Regions from separate parts of the Arthrobacter sp. 05T410 genome, predicted to be linked through region 2. Evidence: riboswitches for the same ligand, from Rfam matches in the RefSeq annotation. Region 2 holds a riboswitch; each other region holds the start of a gene.
What was found. Region 2 has a riboswitch for cyclic di-AMP ahead of AC1DFR_RS12525 (M23 family metallopeptidase). Riboswitches for the same ligand answer to the same signal wherever they lie in the genome.
Positions count from the first base shown of each region.

Region 1 (7,495 bases), on a different contig from region 2:
GGGCTGGGGGGCGAATACCTGGAAACCTTTAGGGGTGTAAAAGTTAGGCGTGCATTCGACAACAGCGCATCTCGGTACCAGCGGGTGTGCTGATCCAGGAAGCTGCGGCTGCAGGTGCTGTTGAGTTCTTGTTCACAATTGAAGTGTGCAACGTAACAATGTAAACGTGCAAGTAACAATGGACTCCAGGTTCCACATAGTGAGACAGATCCAGGAATTGTAGCGCAAGTCACAATTCTGTAGCGGCAATAAAATAACAAGTGTTTTACTGACCGGAAGGTCAGCAAGTGCGCTTTCTCGAATATTATTCGGTCAACGCGGACGACATCAGGCAAATCATTCACAGCACGGCGAGTTGGGCCAAACCGCGCCTGCCCACCGCCGTCTGCGAGGCGGTCCACGGAGTGGGCAGCCGCCATCGCCGCCGGTCAGGCACGGTGGCGATGGCGGCTGCGACGGGTCAGTTCGACTGGCCGGTGGTCGTCGCCGCGACCACCATGACGGAGGCCGCCGTGTAGCCGGAGCCGTCCTTGGCCGCCACGATCCGCACCGTCCCGCCCGCCACGATGTCCGCGACGCTCAGCTGCGTGCCCGCGCCGCCGGCCTGCTGGCGCCGCTGTTGCAGATTACTCACCACGACGTCGCTGCCCAGCGCATAGCTGCGCGTGAAACCGTCGCTGCTCTTGACCGTCACGGAGGACGAGCTGACCTCGCTCACCGTGCCCAGCTGCTCGGCCATCGTGGTGTACGCGCTTCCTTGCAGCACCACGTATTCGGCGTGCACTGCCGCGGAAAGCCCGCTGCCCATCCCCCCGGCAGCGAAGTCGCCGGGACCGCCCTGCCCCGGCATGCCGCCGCCCGCGAAACCACCTTGCGCGGAACCGTCTTGCGCTGAACCTGGCGCGCCCGGGGCGACACCCTGGCCGCCGGGTCCGCCGGCGCCCGCCCCGCCGGCCGCACCGGTGGCTGCCGTTGCGCTTGAGGTGAGGGCATAGACGCCCGCCCCGGCGCCGACGGCCAGGACTGCGGCGGCTCCGGCGACGGCGAGCCCCCGCTTGAGGGTCCATGGCTTTGCCGCCGAGGCCGTCTTGGCGGAAGTTCCCGGCGCGCCCCAGCCTGTGGCTGCGGCGGGCACAGGTTCCTGCCGGGGCATGCCCCGGGCCGGTTCCGATGTCGGAACCGTCCAAACCGGCGGTGCGCCCCAGCCGCCGGCAGCGCCTGCTTCCGGCCGCCCGCCGTCGGAGTGTCCGGCGTCAGCGTGTCCGGTTTGGACTGTTCCGGCGTCGGTGGGTCCGGCGTCAGCATGTCCGGTTTGGACCGTTCCGGCGTCGGTGGGTCCGGCGCCGTACTGCCAGGCAGTACGGGGTGTGGTTACCGGCGCGGGCGCCGCTGGCGCGCCGGTGGTGGGCGTGGGGGCGGGTACGGGGGCTGGCTCGGGGGCTGGTCCGGAACCGGCTCCGGGATGCTGACCGCTCATGGTATTTCTCCTTTAGGGTGCGGATCGGTGTTCACCCCAGAGTGGTGAGCGATCCTGTGCCTGGGCTGTGCGGGCCGACAGCCCGGCCTGTGACGTTGGCGCCGGACGGTAAAGGGGTTTGAACATGGCCGGCGCGGCCCGTACGGTCCCGCAACGGCATCCAGCTCGCTAGGCTGGGATTCACAGGTGCCGCACAGGGTCCCCAAAGCCCCGCCTAACCGGCAGATCGGAGAGTTGTCCCCATGGCCACTTCGCACTCCATGACCAACAACCTTCCCCAGCTCACGCATCCGGACGGCTCCCCCATCCGCGCCCTCGTGGTGGATGACGAGCCCAGCCTCTCCGAGCTCATGAGCATGGGGCTGCGGATGGCCGGCTGGTCCGTGGCCGTGGCCGAGGACGGGCCCGGAGCCGTCCGGCTAGCCAAGGAGTTCCGCCCCGACGTGCTGGTGCTGGACGTGATGTTGCCCGGGTTCGACGGCGTCGAACTGCTGAACAGGATCCGCGCGTTCGCGCCGGAGGTGCCGGCGCTGTTCCTCACCGCCAAGGATGCCGTCCAGGACCGCATCACCGGACTGGCGGCCGGCGGCGATGACTATGTCACCAAGCCGTTCAGCATGGAAGAGGTGCTGCTGCGCCTGCACCGGCTGGTCCAGCGCTCCGGAGTGGCCGCCATGGACACCGCCGAACTCGTGGTGGGAGACCTCGTGCTCAACGTCGACACCCGCGAAGTCACCCGGGCCGGTGAGGAAATGCACCTGACCGCCACGCAGTTCGAGCTGCTGCGCTACCTCATGGAAAACCCGAAACGGGTCATCAGCAAGGCCCAGATCCTGGACCGTGTCTGGGACTACGACTTCGGCGGCCAGGCGAACATCGTGGAACTGTACATTTCCTACCTCCGCAAGAAGGTCGACGCCAACCACGCCCCGATGATCCACACGGTGCGCGGAGCCGGGTACGTCCTGAAACCGGCGGACTGATCCGTGCCCTCACTTTCCGGCATGACCCGCGTCCCCGGACGCGACTGGCGCAACCCGTCGACGTGGCATTTGCGCACCCGGCTGGTCCTGGTCGCCATGGCGCTGCTCGTGGCCATCTGCGGCGCTGTGGGCTTGTTCAGCTACGCCTCCATGGACCTCTTCCTCACCCGGCAACTCGACACCCAGCTGGACCAGGCCTCGCACCGTTCGAGCGAGTTCGGCCGGCCCTCCTCGGACGATTCGGGCAGGCGCCCCGACCCCCTCGAAGCCCGGGGACAGGGCGTCGGGACGCTTAACGCACGGATAGTGGACGGCGAAGTCAGCAGGGCCGGGTTCCTGGCCGGGGACGGCGCGGTCAAGAGCCTCTCCCCCGCCGACAACAAGGTTCTCCTGGCCCTCACCCCGAGCGGCGTGTCCGTGGACCGCAGCCTTTCGGCCGGCGCCTACCGGCTCACGGCGGCGCGAACACCGTACGGCGACGTGATTGTGACCGGACTCCCGCTGGCAGAAAAACAAAACACCCTGGCCTCCCTGGTCTGGACCATGGTGGTGGTGTCCGCAGGCGGGCTCGTGCTGATCGGGCTCGCCGGCACGGCCCTGATCCGGCGGACCATGAAGCCGCTGGAACAGCTCTCCGAGGTTGCCACCAAGGTCTCCCGTCTCCCGCTGGACGCCGGCGAGGTGGCGCTCGGGGTCCGCGTCCCGACGTCGGCGGCCCATCCCGGAACGGAAGTGGGCAGCGTGGGCTACGCGCTGAACAAGATGCTGGACAACGTCTCCAACGCTCTCGAGGCGAGGCAGGAGAGCGAAATGAAGGTCCGGCAGTTCGTCGCCGACGCCTCGCACGAACTCCGCACCCCGCTGACGGCCATCCGCGGCTACACGGAGCTGATGCGGATGACCGAGCATTTCACCCCCGACGGCGAGAGGTCCCTCGCCCGTGTGCAAAGCCAGTCCGAGCGGATGACCACGCTCGTGGAGGACCTGCTGCTGCTGGCGCGCCTGGACGAGGGACAGCCGCTCAAAATCTCCGACGTCGACCTCACCCAACTGGCCATCGAGACGGTCAGCGATGAGAAAGTCATGGCCCCGGACCGCATCTGGCAGCTGGAACTTCCGGACGAGCCCGTGGTGGTGCGCGGTGATGCGACCCAGCTCCACCAGGTCCTCGCCAACCTGCTGTCCAATGCGCGCAAGCACACGGAACCCGGGACCAAGGTGGTCACGGGCGTCATGCGCTCGGCTGACGGCAGCGCCGTGGTCACCGTGACAGACAATGGCAGCGGCATCGCCCCGGAATTTATCGGCCGGGTCTTCGCCCGCTTCACCCGGGCCGACGCCTCGCGCACCAATCCGGCGTCGAACCCCGCAGCCGTCCCCGCCGATTCTGCCGTCGCGACGGCGAGGGTCGGGTCCGGGGTCGCGGCACGCTCGTCCTCCGGCGCCGTTTCCGGCAGCCGCGGAGGTCACGGCACGGCGACCGCCGCGCCGACGTCCGAGGGCACCAGCGGGTTGGGCCTGTCCATTGTCCAGTCGATCGTGGAGGCCCACGGAGGAACAGTCGAGGTCACGTCCCGGCCGGGCCGCACGGAGTTCGCCGTGCGGCTGCCCGCCTCGCCGCCGCCGGCGTAACCGGAACGGCCGCCGCCGGCGCAAACGACCCGGACGGTCGACCGGTGAGCCCGGCGCAACCCGACACCCCGGCACTGTGACTCCTGTTACCAAAATGTGACTTAAGCGGCCGGGTCCTGTAGCGTCGTTAGCGTGCGCCGCCATCGGTGCCGCATATCCGGACGGACGCCAAACTCTGCCGCTTCCCGGATTCCGCTGGACCAGGCAGAGGCGGGGGACCCAGAGTTCCCGGGCAATCTGCTTTCATGCGCCCTCGGGGTGAAGCCGACACGTGATGTTCCGTGCGGCCGGATGACCTCATCCGAACCCGACAGCTAACTCCGCCGGCGTTGAGAGGCCACCATGACTGAATTCCAGGTACAAACACGCCCTGACGGCGGTTCGCATTCCCGCTCAGTTGGCGCCGCCAAGTCGCGCCACCGCGCCGAACCGGTCAAGCAGGCATCCGCCCTGTCGCGGTTCGCCGCCGGGCTCGGTGTAACCGGCCGCCGTGCCGCCGTCGTCACCGCCGCGTGCGCGCTGCTGCTGGGTGGCGGCGCCGCCAGCCAGGCGGCAGAGCCGGGCGCCCACACGGCGAATGTTGCGAGCCAGACGGCCACGATCGCCGACCCGCTGGCCAAGCTCAACTTCGAGCGGGTCCAGGTGGCTGGGCCGACCGCTGCCACGGAAAAGAACGTGGCTCCCCAGATCTCGGAGGTTAAGGCAGCCGAAGCGCTGATCCACGCGCCCGCTGCTGCCGCACCGGCAGCCGCGGCAGCACCTGCTCCGGCACCCGCGGCAGCCCCCGCACCTGCTCCGGCTCCCGCGGCAGCCCCCGCTCCGGCACCGGCAGCCGCTCCGGCACCGGCACCGGCAGCCGCGCCGGTCGCAGTCGACGACCCCGCCGGCGCGCAGGCCTACGCCGCGTCCCAGCTGGGAAGCTATGGCTGGGCACCCGGCCAGATGCAGTGCCTGCACAAGCTGTGGACCAAGGAATCCGACTGGAAGACCACCGCCACGAACGCCAGCAGCGGCGCCTACGGCGTGGTCCAGTCCCTGCCCGCCTCGAAGATGGCGAGCGCCGGCGCCGATTACATGACCAACTACCGGACCCAGATCAACTGGGGCCTGAACTACGTCAAGTCGCGCTACGGTTCCCCCTGCGGTGCCCTGAACTTCCACTACGCACACAACTGGTACTAAACCGGCACTAGCCGCCCCCGCCCTGGAGGCCCCGGATCCGCATGGATCCGGGGCCTCTTTGCGTCTCCACGGCCGGACCGGCCCCGGCGGCCCGGACTTCCACAGCCCCCGCACAGCTTGACCCTAAAGCCTTCATATGGGCCGCCGGGAAAGTTGAGCCATGACATTCACAGACCAGGCCACAGGAACCCTGCCCCGCTCCACGGCGACGCCGGCCGGCCCGGCGGCCCCCGGGGCACCCTCGGGGCTTGCGCTGGCCGACGCACCCGTCCCGGGCCCGATCGCTGGGGCCCTGACCGGCCCCGGCGGCCGGCGCACGGCCATTGATACGCGCGCCAGCACGCCCCTGCTGGACGTCACCATCCCGGTCTCTAACGAGGAACGGGACCTCGAGGCCTGCCTGCGCCGGCTCCACGCGTACCTGCTCGGCGCCTTCCCGCATTCCTTCCGGATCACCGTGGCGGACAACGCCAGCACCGACGGAACGCTCAAGGCCGCGGAACGGGTAGCCCGCGAGCTGCGCGAAGTGACGGTGGTCCATATGGCAGAAAAGGGCCGCGGAAACGCACTCCGCAAGGTGTGGCTGGCCTCGCCGTCGCCGGTCCTGGCGTACATGGATGTGGATCTTTCCACTGATCTGGCGGCCCTCGGCCCGCTCCTTGCCCCGCTCATTTCCGGGCACTCCGACCTGGCGATCGGGACACGGCTGACCCGCAACTCCCGCGTGGTCCGCGGACCCAAACGGGAATTCATCTCGCGCAGCTACAACTTCCTGCTCCAGGCCCTCATGGGCGCCCACTTCAGTGACGCGCAGTGCGGCTTCAAGGCGATCCGGGCGGACGTGGCCCGGCAACTGCTTCCCCACACGCTGGACAACGCCTGGTTCTTCGACACCGAGCTGCTGGTCCTGGCAGAAAAGTGCGGCCTGCGCGTCCACGAAGTCCCGGTGGACTGGACCGACGACCCGGATTCCAGCGTGGACATCGTTCAGACGGCCCTCGCGGACTTGCGCGGCATGGCACGGTTGAGCCGGGACCTGGTCTCGGGCAGGATCCCGGTTCCCGACCTGCGCGCGGCCCTGGCCCGCGGACCGCTGCCGGCCGCCTCGCGGGCACAGGAACAAAGCCCCGGCGGAAGCCTCTTCGGACAGCTCGTCCGCTTCGGCAGCATCGGGGTGGCCTCCACCCTGGCCTACCTGGCGATTTTCCTGCTCTGCCGCGGGTTCATGGACCCGCAGCTGGCAAACTTCCTCGCGTTGCTCACCACCGCCGTGGCCAACACTGCGGCCAACCGGCGCTTCACGTTCGGCATCCAGGGCGGCAGCCAGGCGGCTCGCCACCATTTTGAGGGGCTGCTGGTCTTCGGCATCGGGCTGGCCCTGACCTCGGGCGCACTCGCCCTCGTTCACGCCGCGTCGGGAGCGGCCCCGGACCGCTGGCTTGAACTGCTCACGGTCACCGCCGCCAACCTGGCCGCCACGGCCGTGAAGTTCCTGCTCTTCCGGTTGGTGGTTTTCCGCCACAGGCCCGCCGCTGCCGTTCCGGCGCCCGGCGCCCCCGATCCTTCCCTCTCCCGCACAGAAAAGGCCAAGTAAATGACGGCAACCATTAGCCCCACCGCCGGAGCCCAGGGCGGTTCCCCGGCCGGCAGGCCGCCGGCCGCCGAGGAACAGCCACACCCGGTTCCCGGAGACGGCGGGACGGCGCCCCATCTGCCCGCGTCCCCGGCGCCGGCCACCCAAGGCCGCCGGGACCGGCTGCTGTTCGGACCGCAGCCCCGCTGGGTGCGGCCCTCGGCAGCGCTGCTCCTGGTGGTCACCGCGGCGTTGTACCTGTGGAATCTGGAGGCCACCGGCTACGCCAACTCCTTCTATGCCGCGGCGATCCAGGCCGGGACCAAGGACTGGACCGCGCTGCTCTTCGGCTCCCTCGACGCCGGCAATGCCATCACGGTGGACAAGCCCCCGGCCGCACTCTGGATTCCCGCCCTCGCGGGACGGATCTTTGGTTTCTCGGCCCTGAGCATGCTCATTCCCCAGGCGCTCATGGGAGTGGCCGCCGTCGGGCTTCTCTACCTGACCATCAAGCGGGTGTCCGGGCCGGCCGCGGGCCTGCTCGCCGGCGGCGCCCTGGCGCTGACCCCGGTGGCCGCCCTGATGTTCCGGTTCAACAACCCGGACGCGATGCTCACCCTGTGCCTGGTGCTGGCGGCCTACCTCACC
Region 1 covers NZ_JBFTLP010000032.1:16,507-24,001, forward strand. Annotated here, with positions in the region: gene AC1DFR_RS21270 (hypothetical protein) at 461-1,477, opposite strand; gene AC1DFR_RS21275 (response regulator transcription factor) at 1,720-2,460, shown strand; gene AC1DFR_RS21280 (sensor histidine kinase) at 2,482-4,092, shown strand; cyclic di-AMP (ydaO/yuaA leader) riboswitch at 4,276-4,435, shown strand; gene AC1DFR_RS21285 (aggregation-promoting factor C-terminal-like domain-containing protein) at 4,435-5,274, shown strand; gene AC1DFR_RS21290 (bifunctional glycosyltransferase family 2/GtrA family protein) at 5,435-6,868, shown strand; gene AC1DFR_RS21295 (glycosyltransferase family 39 protein) at 6,869-7,495, shown strand, end outside.
Region 1: another riboswitch for cyclic di-AMP. It lies ahead of AC1DFR_RS21285 (aggregation-promoting factor C-terminal-like domain-containing protein); the one in region 2 lies ahead of AC1DFR_RS12525 (M23 family metallopeptidase).

Region 2 (7,495 bases):
CGCCACGTCCACGTCCAGCCCGCCCGCGGCCGAGGTCGCGTCCACGAGCACCAGCGACCCCTCGTCGGCGCCGGCCACCCGCTGGACGGGGGCGGCTACGCCGGTTGAGGTCTCGTTCTGCGGCCACGCATAGACGTCGACGCCGGCCTCCGCGCGGGCGGTGGGGCGGGTGCCGGGTTCGGCCTTGATGATGGAGGACTCGGCAAGGAACGGCGCCTTGTTGGTGGCGGAGGCGAACTTCGAGCCGAACTCGCCGAAGGACAGGTGCTGCGCTTTGTTCTCCACGAGCCCGAAGGTGGCAATGTCCCAGAACGCGGTAGATCCGCCGACGCCCAGCACGACTTCATAGCCTTCCGGTGCCCGGAAGAATTCGCTGAGGCCGCTGCGCACCGAGCCGACCAGGTTCTTCACGGGTGCCTGGCGGTGCGAGGTCCCCAGCAGCGTCGACGATGCCGCGGCCAGGGCGTCCATCTGTTCAGGCCGGACTTTGGACGGGCCGGCGCCGAACCGTCCGTCCTTGGGCAGGAGGTTGGCGGGGATCGTGATGCTGGTGTCGCTCACAGTGGCTCCAATTTTCGGCTGGTTCGTAGCGTGGCTGGGAGGTGGCGGGCAGGGATGAATACCACGGACACCCCTTTTCATTCTGCCTGTTTTATTCTGCCGGTCTTATTTTGCCTGACAGCTCCCGGCGATACGGAAAGAGGCCTGTCATAGTCCGGTCATTGAGACGCCGGGGACGGCCGGCCGGCTGGGGCTGGGACAATAGCTCCAGGTCGATCGAAAGATTATCCGGAGTAATTCAAAATAGGCTAGGCTGGCATGCGAACGTACGGCGGTTCCCGCCTGGGCGCATCCTGCATGCAGCCCGCACGCGGTACGGTGGGAATGACGCTAGGACTGCGCTCGAGGAGCTGAGCTGAATGACGGATCTGATCGATACCACGGAGATGTATCTTCGGACCATTCTGGAACTTGAAGAAGAAAACATCGTTGCCCTCCGCGCCCGCATCGCCGAACGGCTCCGCCACTCCGGCCCCACTGTGTCCCAGACGATCGGCCGGATGGAGCGCGACGGGCTGGTGGTCGTTTCCGGCGACCGGCACCTTGAACTGACGGAAACCGGACGGAAACGTGCAATCGGTGTCATGCGCAAGCACCGTCTGGCCGAACGCCTCCTCGCGGACGTGATCGGGCTCGACTGGGCCTACGTCCACGAGGAAGCGTGCCGCTGGGAACATGTCATGAGCGAACGCGTCGAGCGAAGAATCTTCGAGATGCTCAACCACCCGACGGTCTCGCCCTACGGAAACCCTATTCCGGGGCTTGCGGATCTTGGCGGCGTGCCCAATGGCGCCCCCGTGGACAGGCCTGTGAACCTGCTGGAGGCCATGGCCGGCTACGGGGTAACTTCCCGGGTTACGGTCAACCGGCTCGCGGAGCCGATCCAGGTGGAGCCGGAGCTTCTGGCCCAGCTCGACGAGGGCGGAATCAGGCCTGGCGCGCTTGTCTCGCTGGAGCGGGTGGGGGAGTACATCTCGGTCCGCGTCCCCGATATCGAAGGTGCCCTGGAGCTGCCGCCGGAGGTTGCCGCGCACGTCTTTGTAACAGTCGCCTGACCAGCCACTACGCGCCGGTCATGGGACGACCCATGAGTTGTCCACAATTGCGGTTACGGATTTATTACCGGGCGGCTTAATCGCCTATAGTTAGTGCCCAGTACCGATACCAAAGCGTTACCTGATCCGAAGCCGAGCCCTGCCAGCGGATCAGTCGCAGAACTACCTCCTGGCAGGGGCGGGGGAACCACTTTCGGCTGCTACTTCGGCAGCCTTGGGGTGAAGTCCGTCAGCGGCAAGCAGCTTCCACCGAAGGATCCCCTGGGGATGCATCTGTGCGTGGCTGCTTGCAACGGCGGACCGGGTCTTTGATCTCTCTGACCCGAATCCGACAGCTAACTTCGCAGGCCATCCAGAGAGGAACCGTTCTTGACCACCCAGACCTCCAGGGGCCGTCGCCGCGCGACCGGTCCCGCTCCGGAGCCGCGTCCCGTCGTCGCACACACGGCCGAACGCCCGCGGGACGTGCACCGGGATGAACGCCGTCGCCGTCGCAGTCCGTTCCGCCAGGTCACGGACTTTGCCGCGGCCAGCGGGGTCGGGCAGAAGGCCGGGATCGCCCTGGCCGCAACTGGTCTGGTTCTGACCGTGACGGTCCCCGTCACGAGCCCGGTGATGGCTTCGAATCCGGGCGGGTCCGGCGCGCTCTCCGCTGCCGTGCAGCCGGATGTCACCGCTGCCGCCGCCGCCAAAGTCGACTTCAACCGCACGGCCGTCACCACGAAGGGCGATCCGGACGGGAAACTCAAGCAGCTGCTGAGCGCCCAGTCTGTGGGCACCATCACCCGCGCGGCATCGGCCGGCACCCTGGGTGCGCCGCTCGACCAGCTGGTCACGGCCTCGCCCTTCGGCTACCGTGTCAGCCCCATTACCGGGGGCGCGGGGGAGTTCCACCGCGGTCAGGATTTCGCCGCCCAGTGCGGCACGGCGGTCCACGCGGCCGCCAGCGGCACCGTGACCTTCAACGGCTGGCATCCCTTCGGCGGGGGGAACCGCGTGGTCATCGATCACGGCAACGGCCTGGAGACCACGTACAACCACCTGTCCTCGGCCTCGGTCAAGGTCGGCCAGAAGGTTTCCCGCGGTGACGTCGTCGCCATGAGCGGAACCACCGGCGCCTCCACGGGCTGCCACCTCCACTTTGAAGTGATGGTCAACGGCGATGTCGTTGACCCGCTCGGCTGGCTCTGAAAAGACGATGGGCTGCTCTCAACTTCCTGTGACACGCCGTGATCTGAATGTGACATTGGATCCGGACTGCTGTAGGGTTTGAAGCACGCCAACTTTTCCGAAGTTGGCGCTCTTGAGTGGATTGCCTAGCTCTGCCACCGCTCAAGGTCCGTTCGCATTACATCGTCTGGCAGGGGCGGGGGAACCAATTTTGGCCTTCGAAAGAAGGCCTTGGGGTTAAGTCGTAAAGCTTCCCAGGAAGCAGCGCGGCCGGGTGACTCCCATCCGAATCCGACAGCTCACCTCGTAGGCATTGGGAGAGGCTACTTTCGTGTCTTCACGCCACAATTATGCGCGCATGCGCACCGGCGAGGCTCTGTCGAGCCCGCTGGAATCCACATCACGTGCCGCCCTTGCCGGCGCCCGGATTGGATCACGTTCCGCAGGCTCAATCTCTAGCGAGCCCGGACAGCATGCAGTTTCCGCTTTTGGCGCGTCTTCGCAGTACACCCTTCGCTAAGTAACCCATTTCGGGGCGATCCGGCGTACCCCCAAGATGCCGGAGCGTCCTCAGTCCGTGCCCGAAAGCGCGCGGTCCAAGGATCACGAAAGAGAGAACTTAATGACTACTCGTGCAAACGTTGCACGGCACCGCGCCGAGGTCACCAAGACCAACTCGCTGGCTGTTATTGCTAAAGCTGTCGGCGACAACGCCGGCGGCGTGGGCCGTCAGGCCGCGGTCATCGCCGCAGCTTCCGGTCTGGTCCTGACCAGCGGAATCGCAGCCAACGCTGCTGAAACCAATGTTCAGCGCGAATCCACCTCCGCTTCGGCCCTGGAAGTCCAGTCCGCAGCTCCGGCCACCATCTCGGCCGCTTCCACCATCGCGATCTCCTACGAGAAGCCCGCCGTGACCACCACGCCGGCTCCCGTTGTCGAGGCTCCCAAGCCCGTTGTCAAGGTCCAGGACGCCACGGCCACCCGCGCCGGCGGCACCGAGCTTGGCGTCAGCGGCGGCGTCGCTGCCCAGGCCCCCGCCGGCATCGGAAGCGGCGCAGGCGCGACCATCGCCGCCGCTGCCTACGCACAGATCGGCGTGGCGCAGGACTGCACCGCCCTCGCCACCAACGCCCTGGCCGCGGCAGGCATCCACTACCACGGCTGGCCGGCAGGTTACCTGTCCCTGGGCCGCACCGTGAGCGCCGCCGAGGCACGCCCGGGCGACCTCGCCTACTACCAGAACGGCGGCGTGGGCATGGCTCACATCGCGGTCTACGTCGGCAACGGCATGGCAGTGCACGGCGGCTGGAACGGCGGCACCACCGCGCTGTACAGCGTCAACGTCGGCTCCGGCCCGGTCTTCATCCGCGTCGGCGCCTAAGCACGAACCCCAGCATTCCAAAAGACCCCCGCCTCCCGGCGGGGGTCTTTTGCGTTGCTGTGCAGTGAACTTTCCGCGCCGGGGACCGCGCCGGTGAAAAAACATTCGGTGATCCGGCACTTGAGTGTTTACTCTTGTGTTGTCGATCCATAGCCCGACCATGCAGAGGGCAGCCGGCCCTCGTGCCGCTGGCGGGTGCGGCCGTGAAGAGGTATGCGGATGCGCACTCTCGTTCTGAATGCTGGATATGAACCGCTGGCGGTCATCACCTTCCGCCGGGCGCTCGTCCTTGTCCTGACCGGAAAGGCCAGCGTGGTGGCCGAAGGGGACGACCCCGTGGTCGGCCCCCAGGACATTTTGGGCCGCCCGTCCGTGATCCTGCTGAACCGCTACATCCGGCCCAGGTACAACACGATGACTGCGGTGAGCCGCCGCGGCGTGCTGCGCCGGGATGCCCACCGCTGCGCGTACTGCGGCAAGGCTGCCCACACCATCGACCACATCCAGCCCAAATCGCGGGGCGGGGCCGACTCCTGGGAGAATCTGGTGGCGGCGTGCCTGCGGTGCAACAACGCCAAGAGCGACCATACGCCGGCGGAGATGGGCTGGAAGATCGGTTTTGTTCCGGGCCCGCCAAAGGGTGCCATCTGGCAGATCAAGGAACTCGAGAAGCCGACGCCGGCCTGGGATCCGTTCCTGCTGCCTGAATCGGCTGCCTGATCTGCCCCCTTGCTGATTGATCAGCCGGTGAAGACGCTGCCGGCGCACGTGACGGCTTGTTCGGTGGCCGCTGGCGCCGCGCTAGGCTGAAACGATGGAGTTCGATGCCATCATTCTCGCCGGGGGCCGGTCCTCACGCCTCGGCGGCGTGCCCAAATCCGGGCTGGTCTACGACGGCGCCACCCTCCTGGAGCGGTCACTGCGGGCCGCCGGCGCGGCGGGGCGCACCGTCGTCGTCGGCCCCGACCCCGGGGGCCTGCCCGGCGGCGTCCTGACCTGCCGGGAAGAGCCGCCCTTCGCGGGTCCGGCCGCAGCCATCGCGGCGGGGCTGGCCGCCCTGGCCGCCGATCACGCGAGCCGGCACGCAGCAGCCGCGCCCTATACCCTCGTCCTGGCGTGTGACATGCCCCGGTCGGCCGGCGCGGTCCGTGCCCTGGCCGAGGCGCTGGCCACGTCCGGTGCAGGCACGCCGGAAAGGGACGCGGCCGACGGCGTCATGGCCGTCTCGGCCGACGGCCGGAAACAGCCGCTCGTGGGCTTTTATGGCACGGCCGTGCTACAACGTTCTGTCGCGGACGCCGCGTCCCGGGACCGGCTGGAAAACGCGTCGGTGTTCGCCCTTCTTGCTAGGCTGGACGTGCGGGAAGTTCGCGTTCCCCCGGGTTCCACGGATGACGTCGACACCTGGGATGACGCGTTCGCACTGGGGGTATCCGGCAGGATTCCCGACGGCGGTCCGGGCTCCGGCCCGGCTCTGCACAGCTGAACTCGACCATGGAGGCAAACGGTGAAAAGCCAGGACGAAACACTGGAAGACTGGTGCCGTGCCCTGCTCCAGGCCCTGGAGCTGGACGAAGTTGAGATTGACGTGAATGAGGTCCTCGCCCTGGCCGGCGTGGCCGCCCATTCCGTGGTGCGCCCGGCGGCACCGCTGACCACATTCATTGCCGGCTTTGCGGCCGGCCTGGCCTCAGGCTCCGGGCAGGCCACGGACTCCGTGTCCATGGAGTCCGCGATGGCCGTGGCCCGCCAGCTCGCCAAGGACTACGCAGCCGCCGAAACTTCCGGGGCATGACGGCTGCGGCCCCGGACGGCAACGGCCCCACCACCGCCGCAGGTGGAGATGGCGTCAGAGATGGCGGTGAAGATGGCGTCAACGATACCGGCGGAAATGGCGTCGGAAATGGCGGTGGAGAGGCTCCCGTAGACGGCCCTGGTGGCCCTCACATCGCGGCGCACCAGGATGCAGCGGGCGAAGACACTGCGGACCAGGATGGAGCGGACGAGGAGGCAGGGGACCAGGGCGCCGCGGACCAGGACGCCGCGGACCAGGACGCAGCGGACGAGGACACTGCCGCGGAGCCGCACAGGCACCTGGCCCACACGTGGCAGGAGGCCCGGCAACTCGCGTTCGAGTGCGCCGTTCCCATCCCGGCCGCCCCTGTTCCGCTGCGGCAGGCGCTCGGCCGGACGCTCGCGGCGGACGTCGTTGCCCGGCAGGACATGCCCCATTACGCTTCCTCTGCCATGGACGGCTGGGCCGTCAACGGCAGCGGCCCCTGGATCCTGGCCGAACCCGGCCAGCGTCTGGCACCACATCAGGCCAGCCCGATTGCCACCGGCGGCCTCATCCCGCCCGGGGCCAAGGCCGTGTTGCGCAGCGAAAGCGGCATCATCGACGTCGACGAGGACGGCCTGCCCGTCCTGAAGCTGGGCGGCACCGCGAAGCCGGGAGACCCGCGCAACGGCGACCACATCAGGAAGGCCGGGGAGGAAGCCGCCGCCGGGGACGTACTGATCAAGCGCGGCACGGTCCTGAACCCGGCCCATCTGGCCCTCGCCGCGCTGGCCGGAAGTGACACCCTTCCCGTGCTCGGCAAGGCCGTGGTCCGCCTCGTTTTCACTGGCTCCGAGGTCGTGACGAGCGGGATGCCGGCACCCGGGCAGGTCCGCGACACCTTCGGACCCCAACTGGCCGCCGTGGTGGGAATGCTCGGCGGGATCTGTACCGAAGAAGTGAAAGTCGGCGACACCTACGCCGAGTGGCTCGCCGCCCTCGAGGACACCGATCCTGCCGGTGAAAACCTGCCTGCCGACGTCGTGGTCACCACCGGCGGCACGGGGCGCTCCGGGACAGACCACCTCAGGCGCTCGGTCGCCGAGCTCGGCGGCCGCCTGCTGATCGACGGAATCGCCATGCGCCCGGGCCACCCCGCCGTGCTGGCCGAGCTGCCGGACGGCCGTTACATCCTCGGCCTGCCAGGAAACCCGCTAGCGGCCATGATGGCGCTGTCCACGATCGGTGCCCCACTCCTGGCGGCACTCGGGCACAGCGCGATCCCCCCGCTCAGCGAGGTGCCCTGCGGCTCGACAATTGACGCCGACCCGGGCCGGACCCGGCTCATGCCCTTCCGGCTGCTCTATGGCATGGCATCGCCGGCGCAGCACACCGGCCCGGGAATGATGCGGGGGCTGGCCGCCGCCGACGGTGTGCTGGTGGTCCCGCCCCATGGCGTGCAGCTGGGGGAACTGGTCCCCGCCTTCGCCCTCCCGTGGGGTGCGCCGTTGCCTGACGCGTCGGCAGCGGCCGCCGAACAGAAGCCGGCGG
Region 2 covers NZ_JBFTLP010000008.1:21,666-29,160, forward strand. Annotated here, with positions in the region: gene serC (phosphoserine transaminase) at 1-561, opposite strand, end outside; gene AC1DFR_RS12520 (iron-dependent transcriptional repressor DtxR) at 921-1,616, shown strand; cyclic di-AMP (ydaO/yuaA leader) riboswitch at 1,767-1,981, shown strand; gene AC1DFR_RS12525 (M23 family metallopeptidase) at 1,986-2,807, shown strand; cyclic di-AMP (ydaO/yuaA leader) riboswitch at 2,944-3,113, shown strand; gene AC1DFR_RS12530 (NlpC/P60 family protein) at 3,409-4,167, shown strand; gene AC1DFR_RS12535 (HNH endonuclease) at 4,387-4,887, shown strand; gene mobA (molybdenum cofactor guanylyltransferase) at 4,982-5,653, shown strand; gene AC1DFR_RS12545 (DUF6457 domain-containing protein) at 5,675-5,962, shown strand; gene AC1DFR_RS12550 (molybdopterin molybdotransferase MoeA) at 5,959-7,495, shown strand, end outside.

Region 3 (7,495 bases), on a different contig from region 2:
AGCTGCCAGCGCTGCGAGTGCTGCGGGCGTTTTCGGGTATGGCACGGATTACCTCTTCGGTTGGACACGTCATCTTTGACGGTCTGTGGAAATGGAAGTGAGGTAGGGGATCAGCCCCGCTGTGATCCGACTCACGTCTCTCAATTCACGCTAGGGAAGGTGCTCCGCGGATCGCTCCAACATGCACGTTTGTGCATGCATTTTTCGACGGCGCTGGTGCCAGTTGGGGTTGCGTGGGGAGACTGCTGCACAGTTGTGCAGGTAGGGGCATGCCGCCCGCCGTCGCCCCCGGTCACCTCACTCTCCGGTCAACTCACTCTCCGGGCGGAAAATCGTAGGAGGCCTGGATCGTCGCCGGCGCGGTGCCGTAGGACAGGACGATCTCGTCGTGCGCCTTGAACGGTAGGTCCCGGATCCCGGCGTCGAACTTCCGGCCGTTCACGTAAACGGTCCAGCCATCCAGCGAACCCCCGCCGGTGCCGGGGGCGCCGTTGCCACCGAGGACGCCCCACTCCGTCAGGAGCTGCCCGAGTGTGAAGACCTGGCCGGCGGTGGGGGACTCGATGTGGACCACGCCCGTGGTGTCGTGGGTGTGCAGTGCTGAGATGCCGTTGGCCCTGTGGTCAGCTCCGGTGGTGATGCCGATATTGGCCGGCACCGCGATGGGCTTGCCGTCCTTCAGCACGTCCAGATGTGCGTGATAGTGGTCCACGTTGCCCTCCGCCGTCAGCACCGTGAGGCCGGCCTGGGCGATCCGGCCGGGCGCCCCCGTGATGTCTAATGCGAAATCAGGGGCCGGCGCCGCGGATGCCGCAGGTGACTCAGGCGACGGTGCGGTAGATGGCGCAGGGGCAGCGCACCCTGCCACCCCCAGCGTCATGGCGGAAAGTGCGATGGCGAGTGTCAGCTTGGTGTGCATGGTTGCGTAAACCGCTTTCGATCGGAGGCTTGCCAGTTCAGTCTAGGCAGATGGTCCGGGCCCACCGCCCAGGACGGCTTGGCACCGCGTTTCCGCCGCGAGCCGCGAGGGGAAAGAATGGACAGGTGAGTGATGCCGGCGAATTCATCGACCTCTCGTTGCAGCGCGAAGCTTCCTGGCGCCGAGCTGAGCAGCTTCAGGCGCGGCTGGAAACGGAGCCGGCGGGCAGCGGCCTCCGGTTCTACGGCACGTCCGTGGGGGCCGTGCGCGGCACGGTCCGGGATGCCGGCCGCCGCTATCCCGGGCTGTCCCGCGATGAGGTCACTGCGCTGAGTTCCGAACTGTGGGGCTCCGCGCTCGGAGGCTCCGGCCCGGGGGCCGCGCCGGTTTTCGAGCGCCGGCTGGCCGCCGTGGTCCTGCTGCAGGCCAACGTGAAGCTGCTGACCAACTCGGACCTCACCCGGCTGGAGGGCTTCATCCGGCAGGCGCGGGTGCGGGACCTTGTGGATCCGCTCGCCGTCGACGTCGTCGGGCCCCTGGTGGACGGACTCGATGTTCTGGCCAGGGTGCGGGCCGACAGCGTGCTGGACCGGTGGGTGCGCGAGCCCGATGCCTGGCTGCGCCGGGCCGCGCTTCTCTCGCCGTTGCTGGCGCTGCGCGCGGGCGCGGGGGACTGGGACAGGTTCCTCCGGCACGCCAACGAGGTGCTCGGCGAGCCGGGCGGGACGTTCGACGCCGACGGCACAGCAGTCCGGGATGCCGTCTCCCGGGTCCAGGCAGAGATGGCAAAGTGGAGGCCGGAGCTGCAATTCACGTCAATTGGAGAATGACCCTCCGAAATTTCGCCGCCGGCTCGGCTTTGGCCCAGGCATTTAGACATTCGGACTGTCAGGCCTTCGGACCCCCCGGATCGCCCTGCCCAACGGCGCTGCCGGAATTTCCGGACTTGCCGCCGGCATTTGCCGGGACCGCGAAAGTCCTCGCCGCCCGTGACCCGGCGACGGCGCCCGCGGCTATGGTGACCAGCGCTCCCACCAGCAGGGCCGCGGCCTCGCCCGGGAGCAGGACCTGAAGCTGCGTGCCGATGCTCGCCGCAGCCACCGGTACGCCAAGCTGGGCCGCCGACAACACCCCGAGCGACAGCGGGAGTCCCAGGAAAGCCAGGTCGGCGTGGGCCAGCAGGGCCCCGGCCCCCAGCAACAGGCCGAGGGCCATCATGTCCGGGTGCCCGGCCAGGTCCCTTAGAGTCAGCGATGCACCCAGCCACACGAAGAAGAGCGGACCCAGGAAGCCGTCGCTGAGCGCGAACAGTTGCCGGGCCAGCCGCCGCGGTTCGCCGACCGCAGCCATCACCAGGCCGAAAGAAAAGCCTGCCATCATCACAGACACATTGCTCCACGTCGCGACACCGGCCAGGGTGAAGAGCACGGCCAGCTGGATCCGTAGCTCCAGGGCAAACTTGCGGCTTTCCGAGAGCCGGTGCACGCGCCGACGGATTCCCTGGCGCTCCAGCCAGCGCAAGCCGACAAAGAGCACTACCGCGCACCCGGTCACCGCGAGGACACCCAGCGCCGCCTGGACTGCGTGGGGCGGATCCACCAGGAGCGGCAACGCCACAATGCAGGCTGTGTCGGCTATTGCCACCTGCGCTGTCATAGCGACGACATCTGGCCCGCCGAGGCGCAGGGAATCGACGATTGGAAGCACCAGGGCGGCCGACGAGGAGGCCAGCAGCACGACGTAGAGGGGAGCATGTCCAGTCCCGAACAGCAGTCCGATGCCGGTTCCGATCACCACCGCTGCCGCTGCGGCCACCATCGCCCGGCGGGAGCCTTTGCCGAGGGCGCCACGGATGTGCGGATCCCGCACGGGAACGTGGGTGCCTGCCACGAACATCATCAGCGCAAACCCGATATTGGCCAGCAGGGTGAACGTCGGGTCCGCGGGGTCCACCAGGGCCAGGCCTGAGCGCCCGATCGCGATGCCGGCCAGCAGCTCACCCAGCATGACAGGCAAGTGCCAGCGCGCCGGCAGGGCCAGCAGGGGTCCAGCCAAGGCGATGACGGCGATCAGCGCCAGCGACAGGAAGGTCACGGTTCGCGGCGGCCGGCCGGCGTCGGGCCTGACCGCCGTTCCACCACCGCATAGGCCTTGCCGTCCAGGAAAGCCCAGTCGTTGACAACCATGTACCCGAGCGCGTCCACCCGGTCATTGAGGATGTGCTCGTCGAAACCCCCGTCGCGCGGTTCCGCGTCCCATGTGCTCACGTGGACGTCCCCGCCGTCGAGGATCAGCAGCTCGGTGTTGACGTCGAAATCCTCTTGGGGCTGAGTGCTCAACTGGCAGATGGCGACACAATGGCTGTTCATTTTCGGGCCTCCGCTTCCGGTGGTGCTGATGGCATCATCCTATGTTCGGAAACGGCGCCGCCCTATGGGCAAATTGCGGCCCGGCATCACGGCTCCGTTACCTGAATGTGACTTTCGGGTGCGGTTCGCGCTACGGTTGATGAGTGCCTGTTGTCTCCGATACGGGCGCTCCCCAGCCGATTGCCTAACTCTGCCGCGGCCCGGGGGTAACTCGCATCAACGTCCGGCAGAGACGGGGAAACCACTTTTGATCTGCTGATATGCAGGTCTTGGGGTGAAGCCGCACAGTGCCCGCAACGACGGGCCCGGGAGTGCGGCCGGGTGCCTCCCATCCGAATCCGACAGCTCACCTCGCAGGCATTGGGAGAGGCTACATTTTTCATGACTTCAGTCAATACTTTTGCGCGCCATGCCGCCGTCCTCGCCGCCGCATCCGGCCTGGTCCTGACCAGCGGAATGGCCGCCAACGCCGCCACCGCCCCCGTGCAGCGTGACTCTGCTCCGGCGTCGACCGTCGACGTCACCGGACAGGTCAGTGCCCCCGTCAGCGCCGATTCAAGCGTCAAGATCAGCTTCGAGCGCCCCGCAGTGGATTCTGTTGCCGCGCCGGTCATCGAACAGCCCGTCGCACCGGCTCCGGCTCCCGCTGCAGCCCCGGCGGCAGCGCCCAAGGCTCCGGCCAAGCCGGTCATCCAGGTGCAGGCCGCTCCGGCAGCAGCTCCGGCTGCAGCGCCGGCTGCAGCGCCGGCCGCGGGCGGACGCAACGCCATCATGCTCTCGGCCGCCTACAGCCAGGTGGGCATCACCCAGGACTGCACCGCCATGGTGGAAAAGGCCCTTGGCGCCGCGGGTAAGCCCGTTGGCGACATCGGTCCCCGCGCGTTCCTTGGCCTTGGAACCGTTGTGGCGACGCCGCAGCCCGGTGACATGGTGGTCCAGTCCGGCCACGTCGGCATCTACGCCGGCAACGGCCAGGTGGTCAGTGGCGGCATGAACGGCAAGAACCAGACCATGGTCCACCCGCTGTCCTGGCTCACCGCGACCGGCGGCGTGACGTTCGTCCGCGCCTAAGCCGCACGGCCCCGACCCGGGGCCAGACAGTCCGGAAAGACCGGCGCTCGAGTTCCCTTGGGGGCAACTCGACCGCCGGTCTTTCCTGTCTTCGCATTCGGGAGTCCGGGATCCCGATGGCATATCTTTCCCCGGCGGATGGACCTCAGGGATTCCCGCTGCCCATGAGCGGAAGCATCAACTTCATGACGGTTCCCTCGTCGCCCGTCGCGGCCACCTCGACGGTGCCCCCGGCCGCGACGGCAATCTCCCGGACCAGGGCCAGGCCGATGCCAAAGCTCCGCTGTCCCTGTGAGGTGCCGGTGCCGGCCGTCCGCACGAACCGGTCAAAGATCCGGGCCTGATCGACGCCGGTGATTCCGGTCCCGGAGTCCGCCACCGTGATCACGGCGCGCTTCTGCTCGATTGAGGTCGTGATGGACACGCGGCCGCCCGGAGGCGTGTGGGCCAGCGCGTTGTCCGCTAGGGCCAGCACGGCACGCCGCAGCGCATTCTTCTCGATCCGGGCCAGCGGCCGGGCATCGGCAGAGAATTCCAGACGCACCTGGCGCTGCTCTGCCACCTGCTGGAGGCTGCCGGCGACGCTGGCGGCAGCGTCGGCGAGGTCGGCAGGGGGCGAGGAACGGTCCGGGGCCTCCGCGGTTGCCGCGAGGAGCAGTTCGTTGACAATCCCTGTCAGCGTCGCGGCGTCCTCCCGGATCCGGGCCAGGTCGTGGCTTTGCCTGGAGCCGGGCACAGTGTTGCGCTGGGCCAGCTGGATCCTGGTGTCCAGGATGGTCAATGGCGTGCGCAATTCGTGGCTGGCATCCTGGATAAAACGCCGCTCCCTTGCCAGGGCATCACTGAGGGGACGAATCGCGCTGCGCGCACTGAGCCACCCGACGATTCCGGCCAGCAGGATTCCCGCCACCCCGGCGATGATCATGGCTTCGAGGACGTCTTTGGAATCCAGGTAGGTGTAGGCCGTCCCGGCCGCCGCCGAGCCCGGCACTTCCGGATGGGCCAGTTGGTTCGTGAGGTACAGCGCCGTGGCGGCGAGCAGCCCGAGAACCATGACCGCGCACGCAGCACTGATCCGCACCGCGACCTTGAGGGAAGCCTTGCGCAGGATGGAGTGGTCCGGATTTCCGCCGGCCGGCCGGCCGTCACTCATGGGCTTCGCCGATCTGGTATCCGAGGCCGTGCACCGTGCGGATCACTGCTTTGGAGATCTTCCGGCGCAGGTGATGAACATAGGTATCGATCATGCCGGGCTGCTCCGAGGCGTGGAAGCACGCCGCGAGGAGCTCATCCCGGGTGAAGACGCGGTCCGGTTCCGCGGCCAGGGCAGCCAGCAGCTGGCCTTCCTTTGCGGTCAGTGACACCGTTTGCCCGTAGACGGAACGGACGGAGCGCTGCGTTGGATCCAGTTCCCAGTCCCCGATCGCCACCGGTGCCGGGGCCGGGGGAGTGAAAGTCCGCGTCAGTGCGCGCAGGCGTGCTGCCAGTTCGCCGGCGTCGAACGGCTTGGTCACGTAATCGTTGGCTCCGGCGTCCAGACCCCTGACTTTTTCGTCGGCATCGCCCAGCGCGGTCAGGATCAGGATGGGCGTGGCAATGCCTTTCGAGCGCAAAGCCGCAATGAGGGCGATGCCGTCCATGCCGGGCAGCCCGCGGTCCACCACCATGATGTCCCAGCTCCCGGTCAGCCCCTGGTGGAGGCCGTCGCGGCCGTTGGTGACCAACTGGACCCGGTAGTCCGGGTCCAGGAGCTCGGCGATGAGCGGTCCCAGGACGGCGTCGTCCTCGACGAGCAGCAGGGACGGAAGGTCAGCGGAGGTCATGTCAGCTATTCTTCCGCGGCCATTTCCTCAGTCCGCAGTCCGGCCCCGGGTTCTTCTGCCGTGTCGCCGGCGGCTTTGTCTGCGGCTGCGGCTGCGCCGCGGGAGTTCCGGCGGCGTTTGAGGAGCTGCACCACCCCCGGCACGACGGAGACGAGCACCATGGCCACGACGATGGCGTCGATGTTCCTGGCGATGATGTCAAAGTGCCCCAGCCAGGTGCCAAGCATCGTCACGGAGGCTGCCCACGCGACGGCGCCGGTGATATTCCACAGGGTGAAGGATTTGTAGTCATAGCGCGCGGTCCCGGCGGTCAGCGGAGCAAATGTCCGGACCATGGGGACGAAGCGGGCCAGCACGACGGCGGCCCCGCCGTGGCGGCGGAAGAAGTCCTCCGTGGTGGTCAGGTGCGCTGTCTTCAGGATCCGGGCGTCGTCCTTGAACCATCGCCGGCCAAATTTCCGTCCGAGCATGTAACCGACCTGGTCCCCGGCGACCGCGGCCGCGGTGACGACGCCGATCAGCACGGGCAACGTCAGTTGCAGCTGCTGGTGCAGAAGTCCTGCTGTGAACAACAGGGAGTCGCCGGGCAGGAAGGGAAAGAGCACGCCCGATTCGATGAAGACCATCACCGCGATCACACCCAGGGCGGCCGGGCCCAACCCGGCGAGCAGGCTTGCGGGGTCCAGCAGGGACAGTGTTCCGGCGGCGTGGACGGCCGGAAGGGCGGCAAAAACGTCCATGGCGGGCATTCTCATTTCTCCTCACTGCCCAGCGGCCGGCTGCCCGAACGGGCCCGAATCCGCTCCGCTATCCGCGGCGCGAGAAGGTTCCACAGTCCCGCGAGCAGGACCACGGCCGCGCTCGAGGCCAGGAACGACGCCGCGACATCAGTGGGGTAGTGAACGCCGATGTACAGCCGTGACCAGGCTACGACGAGGGCCATCACGGCCGCCGCGAGGGCCGTGACCTTGGCCCAGCGGGTTCCACGGGCCAGGAAGTACACTGCGAATCCCAGTGCCACCGCAAAGGACACGTGGCCGCTCGGGAAGCTGTTGGAACCCGTTTCCGGAGCCAGGGGATCGAACAGCAGGGCAGGGCTGGGCCGCTGGCGGGCCACGAGGAGCTTGAAGAATTCACTTGCCACCCAGCCGGATGATGCCACGAGGCCGAAGGCAATCGCCTTGGCCAGGCCGCCGCGAAACAGCCAGATGTACAGCGCCGCGGCGCCGATCAGCGCGAGGCCCGCCACTGGGCCAAACACAACATTCAGCGCCATCGCGACGGCGGTGAGGGCGGCGGCGTGGTGCTGGCTC
Region 3 covers NZ_JBFTLP010000015.1:46,718-54,212, reverse strand. Annotated here, with positions in the region: gene AC1DFR_RS16525 (hypothetical protein) at 314-919, opposite strand; gene AC1DFR_RS16520 (DNA alkylation repair protein) at 1,045-1,749, shown strand; gene AC1DFR_RS16515 (cation:proton antiporter) at 1,808-3,013, opposite strand; gene AC1DFR_RS16510 (hypothetical protein) at 3,010-3,258, opposite strand; cyclic di-AMP (ydaO/yuaA leader) riboswitch at 3,460-3,662, shown strand; gene AC1DFR_RS16505 (hypothetical protein) at 3,670-4,359, shown strand; gene AC1DFR_RS16500 (sensor histidine kinase) at 4,505-5,512, opposite strand; gene AC1DFR_RS16495 (response regulator transcription factor) at 5,505-6,182, opposite strand; gene AC1DFR_RS16490 (DedA family protein) at 6,188-6,931, opposite strand; gene AC1DFR_RS16485 (phosphatase PAP2 family protein) at 6,934-7,495, opposite strand, start outside.
Region 3: another riboswitch for cyclic di-AMP. It lies ahead of AC1DFR_RS16505 (hypothetical protein); the one in region 2 lies ahead of AC1DFR_RS12525 (M23 family metallopeptidase).